Regions from separate parts of the Methylobacterium sp. FW102-HT35C08 genome, predicted to be linked through region 1. Evidence: predicted binding sites of a transcription regulator. Region 1 holds the regulator's gene; each other region holds the start of a gene.

Region 1 (3,202 bases):
GCTTGGCCCGAGCTTCCAGATGTCGTTCGGCGCGGTGGCGGGGCTGATTGCCTGCGCGCGGCTGATCGACGGACGGCTGTTCTTGCGCCCCGGGGCGGGGCGGATCGGGCGGATCGTCGGCACCGGCCTGTCGGCGGTCACCGGCACGCTGGCGACGACCCTGGTGGCGCAGATCGCCACCGCCCCCTTCGCCACCTACCATTTCCAGACAATCCAGCCGTTCGGGCTGATCGGCAATGCGCTGACGCTGCCTCTGGTCTCCCTGGTGGTGATGCCCTCCGCGGTGATCGGGATCCTCGCCTATCCGTTGGCTCTCGACCGGCCGATCTGGTGGCTCATGGGGCAGGCAGTCGGCGGTATGCTGGCGATCTCCGAATGGATCGCCGGGTTCGAGCGGGCAACGCTGGTGCTGCCGGCGTTCGGAACCGGGGCGCTGGGACTGCTCACGGCCGGGCTGCTGCTGGCGACGCTCCCGGTCTCGCGGCTGCGCTGGCTCGCCCTACCGCCGCTCCTGCTCGGCCTCGGCCTCGCGGCCCTGCCGGAGCGCTACGATCTCTACATCGACCGGCAGGGCGGAGGCGCCGCGGTGCGGGGTCCCGACGGGCGCCTTTCGGCGCTCGGAAATCCCTCCGGCTTCGTCCTGGAACAATGGCTGAAGGCGGACGGCGATAACCGCACACCCGAGCAGCGGAGCCGCCCGTCCGCGGGCGGGCGCTGCGACCGGCTCGGCTGCACCGCGATTCTGCCGAACGGCCGGGCGGTCGCCCTGGTTCGCGACTGGCGCGCCTTCCCGGAGGATTGCGCCCGGGCCACCGTGCTGATCACGGGCCTTGCGGCGCCCCCGACCTGCACGGGCCCGCTGGTCATCGACCGCGGCTTCCTCGCCAGTCACGGAGCCGTGGCCCTGCGCGCCGAAGCGGGCGGCTTCGCGATACAGGGCGCCCGGACCGATCAGCGGACGGTCCCCTGGCGGGCCCGCGCGGTGCCCCGCCCCGCCGCCGCTGCGCGGACCGGGACGGATCCTCCTGCGGACGCCTCCGGAGGGATGGCCGCGTCGGAGAGCGATCCGACAGGCGCCAACCCGGCTCCGGACGACGCGCCGGCCGCCCCGCTTCAGTAGCGGCGGACGAGGCTGACGAGCCGACCCTGGATCTGGACCCTGTCGGGACCGAGGACGCGGGTCTCGTAGGCCGGGTTGGCGGCTTCCAGGGCGATCGAGGAGCCGCGGCGGCGCAGGCGCTTGAGCGTCGCCTCCTCGTCGTCGATCAGGGCCACGATGATGTCGCCGGTGTTGGCGGTGTCCTGCTTGCGGATCACCACGAGGTCGCCGTCGAGGATGCCGGCCTCCACCATCGAGTCGCCGCGCACCTCCAGGGCGTAGTGCTCGCCGCCGGCCAGGAAGTCGGGCGAGAGGGTGATGGCGTGGCTCTGGTTCTGGATCGCCGAGACCGGTGTACCGGCCGCGATCCGGCCCATGACGGGGATCGACACGGCGCGGCCGGCCTCGTCGATCATGCGGGCATTGGCGGGCAGCGGCGGCTGCTTGGACTTGCCGCCCTCGACCACGCTCGGCGTGAAGCGGCGCGGCTCCGCCGGCGCCGCGGCAGCCGGGGACGTCAGGCTCTCGGGAATGCGGATCACCTCGATGGCCCGCGCCCGGTTCGGAAGGCGCCGCAGGAAGCCGCGCTCCTCCAGAGCCGTGATCAGACGATGGATGCCCGATTTCGACTTGAGATCGAGCGCATCCTTCATCTCGTCGAAGGAGGGGGGAACGCCGCATTCCTGCATGCGACTCTGGATGAATCGCAGGAGGTCCAGCTGCTTGCGCGTGAGCATCGAAGGGGGCCTCGCGGCTTGGCGGACCGCCTCGGGACGGTCTCGGAAACAAATCACGAACAGGTTAAACGTTCCGCAAGTGTTCCGCAAGCGTTATACGGCCACGCTTCTGCTGGCGCCGCGCTCCGAGGCAGAAACGAATTGACGGCGCAAGCGGAGCCGTTTCAATGCACCCACACGCCGCCGGACAGGGCGGCGGAGCCGGGGCGGGCTGAGATCGGGCTGGGATGACGAGGATGCGACGACCCGCGGCTCTGCTGCCTCCCGCCTTGACGGCCGTGACTCTGGCCTCCCTCGCTTTGGCGCTCGCGGGCTGCACCACGGGGTTCTCGTACATCTCCCGCAACTACGTCGCGCTCACCCCGCAGGTGGTCACGATCGGCTGCAAGGAGCCCTATGAGGTCTACGACAACCGGCAGTTGCGCCGGATGCTCATCGTCTCCAATGCCCTGCGTGAATATGCCGGCTGCAACCTGAGCGAGGTCCGGATCGATCCCGAGCCGGCGGCGACCCGGGTGAATCGCTTCCGCACCGCCGCCCGCACCTATCTCGACGAGACTGTGCGGGAAGATTGCCGGATCACCGGCGAGACCGTGTTCGATCCGCTGAAGACCGAGTTCGCCTACGCGTGCGACGCGCCGATCGAGAAGCGGGGCACGGTGGTGCCGCGCCTTCCGGGCCGCAACCCGGGCCTCGGCCCGCGCTGATCCGTCGGCGGCGGGCTCTCAAACGCCCGGCTTCGGAAAAGTCCGTTCCGCCGCATCTCCGGCGGCGGCCAGCAGCGCGCGGGCAAAGGCCCGAGCCTCCGCCCGGTCGAGCACGATCGCGGCGGTGACCGGACCTCCGCCCAGGTCGGACAGGGCGAGTTCCAGACGCACCCCATCGGGCACGGCGCTCGCCTGAAGGCTCCAGCCGGAGCTTCGATCCGCGCTCTCCACCATCTCACGTTACTCCCGCCTGCCCGGGAAAACGCCGCAGGCGCCCGCCGGAACCGGCCGTGCCCGGGCCTGTTCCCGAGCCGTGCCAAGCGCTTCCCTGCCTCGCCTGAACGCGTTCCTCAAGACCGCGGGCCCCGGACTCGTCGTGATGCTCGCCGACACGGATGTCGGCAGCCTGATCACGGCGGCCCAGAGCGGCGCACGCTGGGGCTACTCGCTGCTGCTCCTGCAGATCCTGCTGGTGCCGATTCTCTACGTCGTTCAGGAGCTGACGGTGCGGCTCGGCACCGCCACCGGCCGCGGCCACGGCGAGCTGATCCGGGCGCATTACGGGCCGGTCTGGGCCTGGATCTCCTACGGCGGCCTCGTGGTGGCCGGGATCGGCGCCATCGTGACGGAATTCTCCGGCATTGCCGGCATCGGCGACC
Region 2 (3,202 bases), 2.1 Mb from region 1:
GGTAGGCGCCGGCGGCCTGGGTCGGCGGTCCGACCACGAGGCGGGCGGAGCCCTCGGCCTCGACCGAGACGGCGCGGCCGGATTCCGCCGGGACGAGGCCGAAGCGTGCATCCGCCTCGAACCGCGGATGCGCGTCGCCGCCGCCCGAGATCTTCACGGCGAGCCGCCTGTCGGGCCCCGGTGTGCCGCTGACGGCGCGGAACGGGATGCCGCCGCTCGTTCCCTCCACGCGCCAGGGCCCGACCAGGGCCGGCGCCTGGAGGGTCAGGTCCTGGACGTAGAGCTGGTCGGTCCGGCCGGTGGCCGGCACCTGCGTGGTGACGAGGAACTGCTGGACGTGCAGGGCCTCGATCGCGAAGTCGCGTGCGCGCAGGGCCTCGCCGAAATCGGTCGGCAGCTTCAGGGCGTCGGGTCCGGCGAGCGGGAGCTTGATCTCCGCCCGGCCGATCCGGGTCTCGGTGAAGCGGAACTCGCCCTTCAGGAGGGGCGCCAGGGCGATCTCGGCCTTGACGAACCGGGCGTCGAGCGTGGGCCGGTCCGCGTCGGCTCCCAGATGCAGCCGGTCGACACGCAGCCGGGGCGACGGCAGCAGGCGGACCTCGATCCGGCCGTCGGTCCGGGCCGGGACACCGATGGACCGGGTGATCGCCCGCTCGACCAGCGCACGATGGGCCTGCCAATCGACGAAGGGTGGGACGGCAAGCGCCGCCACGAGAACCAGGATGACGGCGCCCGCCAGCGCGGTCAGAAGATCACGCAATGGTCCCGTTCCGCACCATCTCTGCGCGAGGCCGCGGCCTCATCGTGCCGCCGCGCCCCGCCTGCCCCCGCGAGTCAGTCGCCACGGCCATAGCACGATAAGTCCCCGCGGGCGCCAGCGGCGATGCCGGCCCGGCTGCCGCGCCGTCAGAACCGCCGTCGCTCCGGGGTGCCTGGACTCGCACGGGAACACAGCAGGCGGGCAATTCGCAGCCGCTGTCCGCGCAGCGTCGCGCGTGGTTCCCGTGGCGTCGGCGGATCTGGATTCCGGGCTCCGCTTCGCGGCCCCGGAATGACGGCGCGCTGTCGTGGGGCGGTGGCGAGACGACGATCCAAGGTGCGTTTACCTGGGTGTTCGCCTTGCGCACGCCGGCCTTGGCTATCTCCATCGCGCGCGAACCACCTCGACGCCGTTCGCGATTTGGTCCAGGGATGCGGGATGCAGAACCGCCCGCACGCGCAGCCCGCCGGGGACGGCGCTCCCGCCTCCTCCATCGCCGCCCGCGCCATGGGCGCGCTCCGCCGCGACGCCGCCGCCTACCTCGAAGGCCTCAACCCCGAGCAGCGCCGCGCCGTCGAGACCACGGAGGGCCCGGTCCTCGTGCTGGCCGGGGCCGGCACCGGCAAGACCCGGGTGCTGACCACCCGCATCGCCCACCTGATCGCCACCAACCGTGCCCGACCCTTCGATATCCTGGCGGTGACCTTCACCAACAAGGCCGCCCGGGAGATGAAGCACCGGATCGGTGCGCTGATCGGCCCCGCCGGTGAGGGCATGCCCTGGCTCGGCACCTTCCACGCGATCGGCACCAAGATCCTGCGCCGCCACGCCGAGCTGGTCGGGCTCAAATCCGACTTCACCATCCTCGGCACCGACGACCAGCTCCGACTGATGAAGCAGGTGATCGCCGACCAGAACGTCGACGAGAAGCGCTGGCCGGCCCGCGCCCTGTCCCACGCCATCGACGGCTGGAAGAACCGCGGCCTCGGGCCGGAGCAGGTGCCCCCGGGCGAAGCCGCCTCTTTCGCGTTCGGCAAGGGCGGCACGCTCTACACCGCCTACCAGGCCCGGCTCGCGACGCTGAACGCTGTCGATTTCGGCGATCTTCTGCTCCTGTGCCTCAAGCTCTGGCGGGAAAATCCCGACGTGCTCGCCAACTATCAGGACCGCTTCCGCTACATCCTGGTGGACGAGTACCAGGACACCAACGTCGCCCAGTACCTGTGGCTGCGCCTGCTCGCGCAGAGCCGCAAGAACATCGCCTGCGTGGGCGACGACGACCAGTCGATCTACGGCTGGCGCGGCGCCGAGGTCGACAACATCCTGCGCTTCGAGCACGACTTCCCCGGCGCCGTGGTGGTGCGGCTGGAACGCAATTACCGCTCCACCGGCCACATTTTGGCGGCCGCCTCGGGGCTGATCGCCAAGAACGAGAGCCGCCTCGGCAAGACCCTGCGTACCGACGACGAGCCGGGCGAGCGCGTCACCGTGACCGGCGCCTGGGATTCCGAGGAGGAGGCGCGGATGCTCGCCGAGTCGATCGAATCCCTCCAGGCGAAGCAGCACCCCCTGTCGGAGATCGCCGTCCTGGTGCGGATCTCCGCGCAGATGCGCGAGATCGAGGACCGCTTCGTCCAGCTCGGCCTGCCCTACCGGGTGATCGGCGGCCCCCGCTTCTACGAGCGCGCCGAGATCCGCGACGCCCTGGCCTATCTGCGCGCCACCATGAATGTCAGCGATGACCTCGCCTTCGAGCGCATCGTCAACACGCCCAAGCGTGGCCTCGGCGACGCGACCCTGCAGCAGCTCCACACCTATGGCCGGGCCAACCGGCTGCCGCTGCGGATCGCCGCGGAGCGCCTGTGCGAGACCGACGAGTTGAAGCCCCGGGTCCGCTCGACCCTGCGGGCGCTGACCGAGAGCTTCTCCCGCTGGGCGCGGCTGGTGGAGTCGCAGCCGCACAGCGAGGTGGCGCAAATGATCCTGGAGGAATCCGGCTACACCGAGATGTGGCAGAAGGACCGCTCGGCGGATGCCGCCGGGCGCCTGGAGAACCTGAAGGAATTCGTCCGCTCGATGGAGGAGTTCCCCGACATGGCGGCCTTCCTCGAGCACGTCTCCCTGGTGATGGAAGCCTCCGAGACCGAGGGCGCTGAGCGCGTCTCCCTAATGACGCTCCATGCCGCCAAGGGGCTCGAATTCGACACCGTGTTCCTGCCCGGTTGGGAGGACGGCCTGTTCCCCAGCCAGCGGGCGCTCGACGAGAGCGGCCGGGCCGGCCTCGAGGAGGAGCGGCGCCTCGCCCATGTCGGTCTCACCCGGGCGCGCAAGCGGGCGAAGCTGTCCTTCGCGGTGAACCGGCGCATCCACGGGCTGTGGTCCTCGACCATCCCGTCCCGGTTCATCGACGAATTGCCCGAGACGGCGGTCGACGTGGTCGAG
Region 3 (3,202 bases), 1.8 Mb from region 1:
GCCACCATGATGTTGTTGAAGCGCGCCGATTCCTTGGTGCCGCGCATCAGCAGGATCGTGATCAGCGCCACGATCAGCACCGCCGGCAGGTTGAACAGGGCGGTGCCGCCGCCGTCGATCGGCGTGCCGGGGGCGTGGGCGAACTGCGCCGGGATCACGATCCCGACATCCTTGAGGATGCTGGTCACGTAGCCCGACCAGCCGACCGCCACGGTCGCCGCCCCCATGGCGTATTCGAGGATCAGGTCCCAGCCGATCAGCCACGCGAAGAACTCGCCCAGCGTCGCGTAGGTGTAGGTGTAGCTCGACCCGGCGACCGGGATCAGCGCCGCCATCTCGGAATAGCACAGGCCCACGAAGGCGCAGGCGATGCCGCCGAGGACGAAGGAGAGCATGATCCCCGGCCCGGCATATTGTGCGGCGGCCGTGCCGGTGAGGACGAAGATGCCGGCGCCGATGATCGCGCCGATGCCCATCGCGGTGATCGAGAGGGCGCCCAGCGATTTCGAGAGCTGCTGCTCGCCCTCGCCACTCTCGAGGATGTCGTCGACCGATTTGCGCCCCATCAGGCCCGACGAATCCATGGCACCATCCTTTCAGGGCGGAAGCGGGTCAGCGTTCTCGCGCGGTGCAGAGACGGCAAATCGTCCACCCCGGTCAGGGTGTTGTAGAGGAGGCGTGACCGACAACAACGTGGCGTCACGCAAGATTCTTCCGGTCAGGCCCGGTCGATCCGCGCGATCAGCGGCCGGACCTTGAGGCGCGGCGCGAACACCGCCCCGGCGCGCAGGGCTCCCCGCCGGACGACGTCCCCGGCCCGGGCCTGCCGGGCGCCGGCCACGAGCTCGATCCGGCCGATCAGGCGCGCGGGCCAACCGGCCGCCGGGCGCTGCAGGCGTCCGAGCCCGGTCTCGGGCCGGGCGGTCCCGACGAAGCGATCGAGGGTCCGGATCCAGCCTTCGGCCGGGACATCCCCGGCCTCGAGGCACAGGATCCAGTCCCGGCGGGCAGCGGCTGCGCCCGCCGCGTAGGGATTGCCGTCCCGGTGCAGGACTAGCGTCGCGCCCGTCGCCTCCGCGACGGCCGCCACGGCCTCGCTGCCGCTCCCGGTGACGATCACCGCGTCGCCGATCAGGCCGCCGGCGACACCCGAGACGAGCACGCTGAGCGTATCGGCCAGCCGATCAATCGCGTCCGGAGCGGCCGGGTCGGCCAGGAAGGTCACCGCAGAGAGCATGAGCGCGCCCTTAGACGATTTTCCGCCGCCGTAAACCATTGATCCGCCTCCCGAAGGCGCGAGCGCGACCGTGCGACGCGTTGCTTGGGGATTTGCCTGAAAATGAGGCGCTGGACCGCCGGATGTTCGCGGTATGTTCCACGTGAAACACGGGGGCGACTCGGCATGGGACACAGCGGAGGGGAATCCACACGCGGGGCCGCGCTCCGTCTCGGGCTCAGCACGCCGCCCGAGAGCGCCCGGCGCGGTCGCGGCGCCACCGCCAATCCCACGAGCCGTTTCGCGGTGGCCCGGCGTGAGGTGTTTCACGATCCCGACTGGGAAGCCGACGCGCCGGCTCCCGTGCGCACGCAGGTCACGCCCGAGCGTTCCGCCCGCATCATCGCCCGCAACACGTCGCCCGACATCCCGTTCGATCGATCGATCAATCCCTATCGCGGCTGCGAGCACGGCTGCATCTACTGTTACGCGCGGCCGACCCACGCCTGGCTCGGTCTGTCGCCGGGGCTCGATTTCGAATCGCGGATCGTCACCAAGCCCGACGCCGCCCGGCTCCTCGCCCGGGAGTTGGCGGCGCCGGGCTATCGCCCCGAGACCATCGCCCTCGGAACGGCCACCGATCCATACCAACCGCTGGAACGCGAGCAACGCATCACCCGCGCGGTCTTGGAGGTACTGCGGGAGACCCGGCACCCGGTCAGCATCACGACGAAATCCGACCTCATCCTGCGCGACCTCGACATCCTGGCCGAGATGGCCGCGCAGAACCTGATCCTCGTCGCCCTATCGTTGCCGACCCTCGATCCGGACCTCGCCCGACGCCTCGATCCCCGCGCGCCGCGGCCGGAGAAGCGGCTCGCCGCGATGCGCGCCTTAAGCGCGGCGGGCGTGCCCGTGATGGTCAACGTCTCGCCGATCATCCCGGGGCTCACCGATCCCGAGATCGAGACGATCCTCGCCCGGGCCCGGGAGAACGGCGCGAGCCGGATCGGCCACGCGCTGCTCCGGCTTCCGGGCGAGGTCGCCGACCTCGTGGCCGACTGGTTCGCCGCGCATTACCCCGAGCGGAAGGACCGGACCTTCGGGCTGCTGACACAGGCCCGGGGCGGCCGCGAGAACGATCCGCGTTTCGGCCACCGCTTCCGCGGCGAGGGCGCCTATGCGGCGATGATTGGCCAACGGGTGCGGCTCGCGGGAACACGGCTCGGCTTCGCCTTCGGCCGGATGGCGCTGGACCGTGATGCCTTCCGCAAGCCGGGGGCGCAGCTGGCGCTGTTCTGACGGTCGGCAGATCGGTTTCGGCCGGCTCGCCCGGTCCGTCGGGGCCGGCCTCGTGAGGTCGAGCCTTTGACGGGTGGACGACCGGCCGGCCCGGCCACAGCCTTCGAGCAACCTGTCTCGAATGCGCGAAGCCGTGCATTGAAGAGATATTGTCCGCGATAAAGATCCGCGGTGCTGGTCGAGGCATGAGATGCAACAACTGAATTTATGAGTCCATGTCTTCAGAATGCATGAATAACACAAGGTTGACATAAGCTGTTTTCAGGTTTCTACTGCACAAAGTTGAGATTAAGATGACAACTTGTAAGATACAAGCTCACATAGCGGCGGATCATTTGCATATATAAAGGATATTGTGGTGTTCAGGATCGGTCATTTATCTATCGGTGTGACGTTTGGGGCGATCCTGTTTGCGATGAGCGCCCTGTTGCTCGTGGCGCGTGCCACCACGTTGCTGGAGGCCCACGAGGAGACGCTTCGCAGTCAGCAGGTCGTCGCCCTGTCGCAGGCGAGCCGCGCCCTGCTCCGCTCGATCGTCGCGACACGGACGGAGCGCGGCACGGCCCTGAGGCTGCTGGCCGACGAGAACCCGATCTCCGAGGCCGACAACACCGCCTTCCAATCGGATCACCGCGCCAGAATCGACGGCGAGACCGCGCTCTGGGCACGCGTTCGCGCCCTCGA
Region 4 (3,202 bases), 2.1 Mb from region 1:
ACGACCGCGATGGCGGCGGCCAAGAGAAGGCGATGCATGCCGAGACCCGGATCTGCTTGTTCTGTGGCTAAGCTAGGTCGCGGGCAAATGAGGCCGGAAAGCGGCCTCGGTTCGGCAGCCTGTGGGCGACGGCTGCATCGGGCGCGGTCGCGCCCGGATCTGTGCTTCGCCGGCAACAGCCGGACGGCCTTCCGGCTGCTGGCAGCGTTATCCACAGATTGGTGCGGTCGGGTTCGGGCGCCGACGAAGCCGGCGCGCGTCAGGGCAGGATGAAACGCGCCACGCCGTGGGCGAAGCCGTCCGCGTCGTTGCTGTCCGTGACGGCCTGCGCGGCCGCCTGCACGGCCGCCTCGGCGTTGCCCATCGCCACCGAGAAGCCGCTGCGGGCGAACATCGGCCGATCGTTGCCGGCGTCCCCGAAGGTGGCGATCCGTTCGGGCGGAATGCCGAGATGCGCGCTCATCCAGGTCACGAACCGGCCCTTGTCGAGGTGGGGCGGCGTGACGTCGAGATAATAGGCCTGCGAGCGATGCACCGTGGCCCGGTCGGCCAGGGCCGCCCCGATCTGCGCCTCGCAGGCGGCGAGGTGGGCGTGGTCGCGGCTCACGCCGACGATCTTGGAGGCGGCGCCCATGAGCATGCCTAGGTCGGCCACGACGCGCGGCTCCGCGCCGATCGTGCGGCGTTCCAGATCCGTATAGGGGCCGTCCGGATCGCGCAGGCACCAGGCGCCTTCGGCGAAGACCCAGACATCGAGCCCGGCGGCCAGGAGCTGATCGAGCGCGGCCCGGGCAGCGGGTTCCGGAATGAGGCGCTCCTCGATGGACGACAGGTCGGGCCGCACCACACTGGCGCCGTTGAACGCCCCCATCGGGAGATCGAGGCCGAGCTGGGCGACCAGATTCCGAAGCCCGATCGGTGGCCGCGCCGAGGCGATGCTGAAGCCGATCCCGGCCGCGCGCAGCCGGCCCACGGCCGCGACCGTGGCGGCGGTCAGGCGCTTGTCGCCGGTCACCAGCGTGCCGTCGACGTCCGAGATCACCAGGGCGATCCCGGCGGCTTTGGCGGGCTCCGATCCCATCGATTCACTCTGCTCCGGTCTCGGCGCGCGCTTCGGCCGCGAGCTGTGCCACGACGCGGTCCGCGATCCGCTCGGGCGGCTCGGTGATCCCGACCGTGATCGGGTGCTCGTCTGGACCCGGAGGCTCGAGCGTGGCGAACTGGCTGTCCAGAAGGCGGGGCGACATGAAATGCCCCTGGCGCGCGACGAGGCGGCCGGCGATCAGGGCCTGGTCGCCGTCGAGGAAGACGACGCGCACCCGGGGATTCCCGCCGGTGAGGACGTCCCGGTAGGCCCGCCGCAAGGCGGAGCAGACCACAACGCCCGATTCCCCTGCCTCCAGCCGATGCCGGATCCAGACCGCGATCCGGGCAAGCCAGGGCGCGCGGTCCTCGTCGTCCAGGGCGTGCCCCGCACGCATCTTCGCCACGTGCTCGGGGGTGTGGAAGCTGTCGCCGTCGACAAAGATCCAGCCGAGCTTCTCGGCAATCAGGGCGGCGACTGTGCTCTTGCCCGAACCCGAGACGCCCATGACCACGAGGACCTGCGCGGCGGAAGTCGCCATCGCCGCATCGTGCGTCGTCCTCGTCTGCGGATTCATCAGGACCACCGCGGCTCCGAGGCGCCCTGGGCACCGTGAGGTTCATCAATAGGACGAGGAGCGGGGAAGGAAAGATCGCCGCATCGATCCGAGCATCGTGCGGTGGGCCTGGAACCACCCGACAGACCATGCGTTCCCATCTGTGAAGACAGAACATTTCAGGAACATAGATCCATGGCCAACACCGCCGGGAAGTCAGCGTCGAAGTCCGATCAGAAGGCCGCAGCGGCTTCGGACAATCCCAAGACCGATCCCAAGGACAGCTCGAACCAGATCAAGGATCCGGACCAGTGGACCACTGGCGGCGAGCCGATGACCGGCGCTCAGGCGTCCTATCTCAAGACGCTGTCGGAGGAGGCCAAGGCGCCCGAGGCGTTCGACCCGGAGCTCGATAAGGCTGAGGCCTCCAAGCGGATCGATGATCTCCGCCACAAGGCCGGTCACGCCTGACCAGCCGGCGGGCGCGTCTGCGTGATCGGGCGCGCCCTGGCGGAAGCCAAGTCCTGTTTAAGCCTGTTTGATAACGCTGTGTCGCGCATTCCATTAAGCCGGCGGCAAGTGCAGGAACGCTAGACATGATCCCGGGCTGAGCGGCCACCTCCGTGGCACCGCTCAGCGAGAGGGCGTTTCGACCATGGACGAGCCGAGTTGCGGCAGGACGGGGGCGGGCACCCCGCTGGTCCGTATCCTAGCCGGCCTCGCGGGTCGGACGATCGCCGAAGGAACACGATTCAAGCGGGATGCTCGCGGATCGACGGCGCTGGAATATGCGCTGATCGGCTTCCTGGTGTTCGTCGTCGCAGTCGGAAGCATCCGATTTTACGTGTCGCGACTGAATACGGTCTACGACCGGATCAACACGGCCGTCACGCAGGGCAACTGAGCGCTGCCGCGCGCGGGGTCGAGCCGGGCGACGCCGATCCGCCCGGTTTGCGGGCGGCTATTTTCAGAACCCGATAGTGCTGTCGCGCTGCCGCAAGCGGTGTTTTCCCCTGCTTGCCCTGAAAAAGCTGTGCTTAGCGAGGATGAATCCGCGGGCTCGACCGTCGCGGGTGCAGTGTGGCCCACCCGCTACGGACACCCAGGCCGCCTTGGGCTAGGCACGGGCTCGGCAATACCGATGGGCAACATCTGGATGCGCACACTTCCCCTCGCCCTGCTCGCCGCGACGGCGATGTCGGGCTGCACGTACCTGCCCGCGGCGGGTCCGACGGCGAGCGCGATCCAGGCGGGAGCGGAGGTGGCGACCGCCGACGGCGGGCTGCTGGCGCGCTACGAGATCATCGACGTCACGCCCAGCGTGGTCGAGGCCCTGCGCGGCCGGCCGCTGGACAGCCTGCTCGCCTCGTTCGGCGATCACCGCCCCTCGACCGAGCCGGTCATCGGCATCGGCGACATGGTCTCGGTCTCAGTCTGGGAAGCCGGCTCCGGCGGCCTGTTCTCCGGGCCGCTGGTCGCCGACCGGTTCTCGGCCGGCTCCAAGTCCGCCCTGATCCCCGAGCAGCCGGTCGGGCGCGACGGCGCCATCTCGGTGCCCTATG

The links. The regulator LexA, encoded in region 1, represses DNA repair genes until DNA is damaged. The targets are predictions, from matches to a motif close to TGTTCNNNNTGTGTTCNG.
Region 2: AC3WSN_RS19535 (ATP-dependent helicase) is a predicted target of LexA. The motif match lies at 1,171-1,188, and genes of this name have one in related genera.
Region 3: AC3WSN_RS18480 (PA0069 family radical SAM protein) is a predicted target of LexA. The motif match lies at 1,361-1,378, and genes of this name have one in related genera.
Region 4: AC3WSN_RS19805 (DUF3072 domain-containing protein) is a predicted target of LexA. The motif match lies at 1,811-1,828, and genes of this name have one in related genera.

The regions. Positions count from the first base shown of each region.
Region 1 is NZ_JBYTCL010000002.1:2,042,305-2,045,506, reverse strand. Features, by position in the region: gene AC3WSN_RS09700 (ComEC/Rec2 family competence protein) at 1-1,120, shown strand, start outside; gene lexA (transcriptional repressor LexA) at 1,114-1,836, opposite strand; gene AC3WSN_RS09690 (hypothetical protein) at 2,073-2,543, shown strand; gene AC3WSN_RS09685 (hypothetical protein) at 2,562-2,777, opposite strand; gene AC3WSN_RS09680 (NRAMP family divalent metal transporter) at 2,923-3,202, shown strand, end outside.
Region 2 is NZ_JBYTCL010000002.1:4,107,782-4,110,983, forward strand. Features, by position in the region: gene AC3WSN_RS19530 (AsmA protein) at 1-760, opposite strand, end outside; gene AC3WSN_RS19535 (ATP-dependent helicase) at 1,199-3,202, shown strand, end outside.
Region 3 is NZ_JBYTCL010000002.1:3,887,432-3,890,633, reverse strand. Features, by position in the region: gene AC3WSN_RS18490 (amino acid permease) at 1-584, opposite strand, end outside; gene AC3WSN_RS18485 (hypothetical protein) at 719-1,237, opposite strand; gene AC3WSN_RS18480 (PA0069 family radical SAM protein) at 1,403-2,518, shown strand; gene AC3WSN_RS18475 (methyl-accepting chemotaxis protein) at 2,934-3,202, shown strand, end outside.
Region 4 is NZ_JBYTCL010000002.1:4,161,040-4,164,241, reverse strand. Features, by position in the region: gene AC3WSN_RS19820 (transglycosylase SLT domain-containing protein) at 1-38, opposite strand, end outside; gene AC3WSN_RS19815 (Cof-type HAD-IIB family hydrolase) at 260-1,081, opposite strand; gene AC3WSN_RS19810 (gluconokinase) at 1,086-1,625, opposite strand; gene AC3WSN_RS19805 (DUF3072 domain-containing protein) at 1,836-2,111, shown strand; gene AC3WSN_RS19800 (Flp family type IVb pilin) at 2,296-2,544, shown strand; gene AC3WSN_RS19795 (polysaccharide biosynthesis/export family protein) at 2,797-3,202, shown strand, end outside.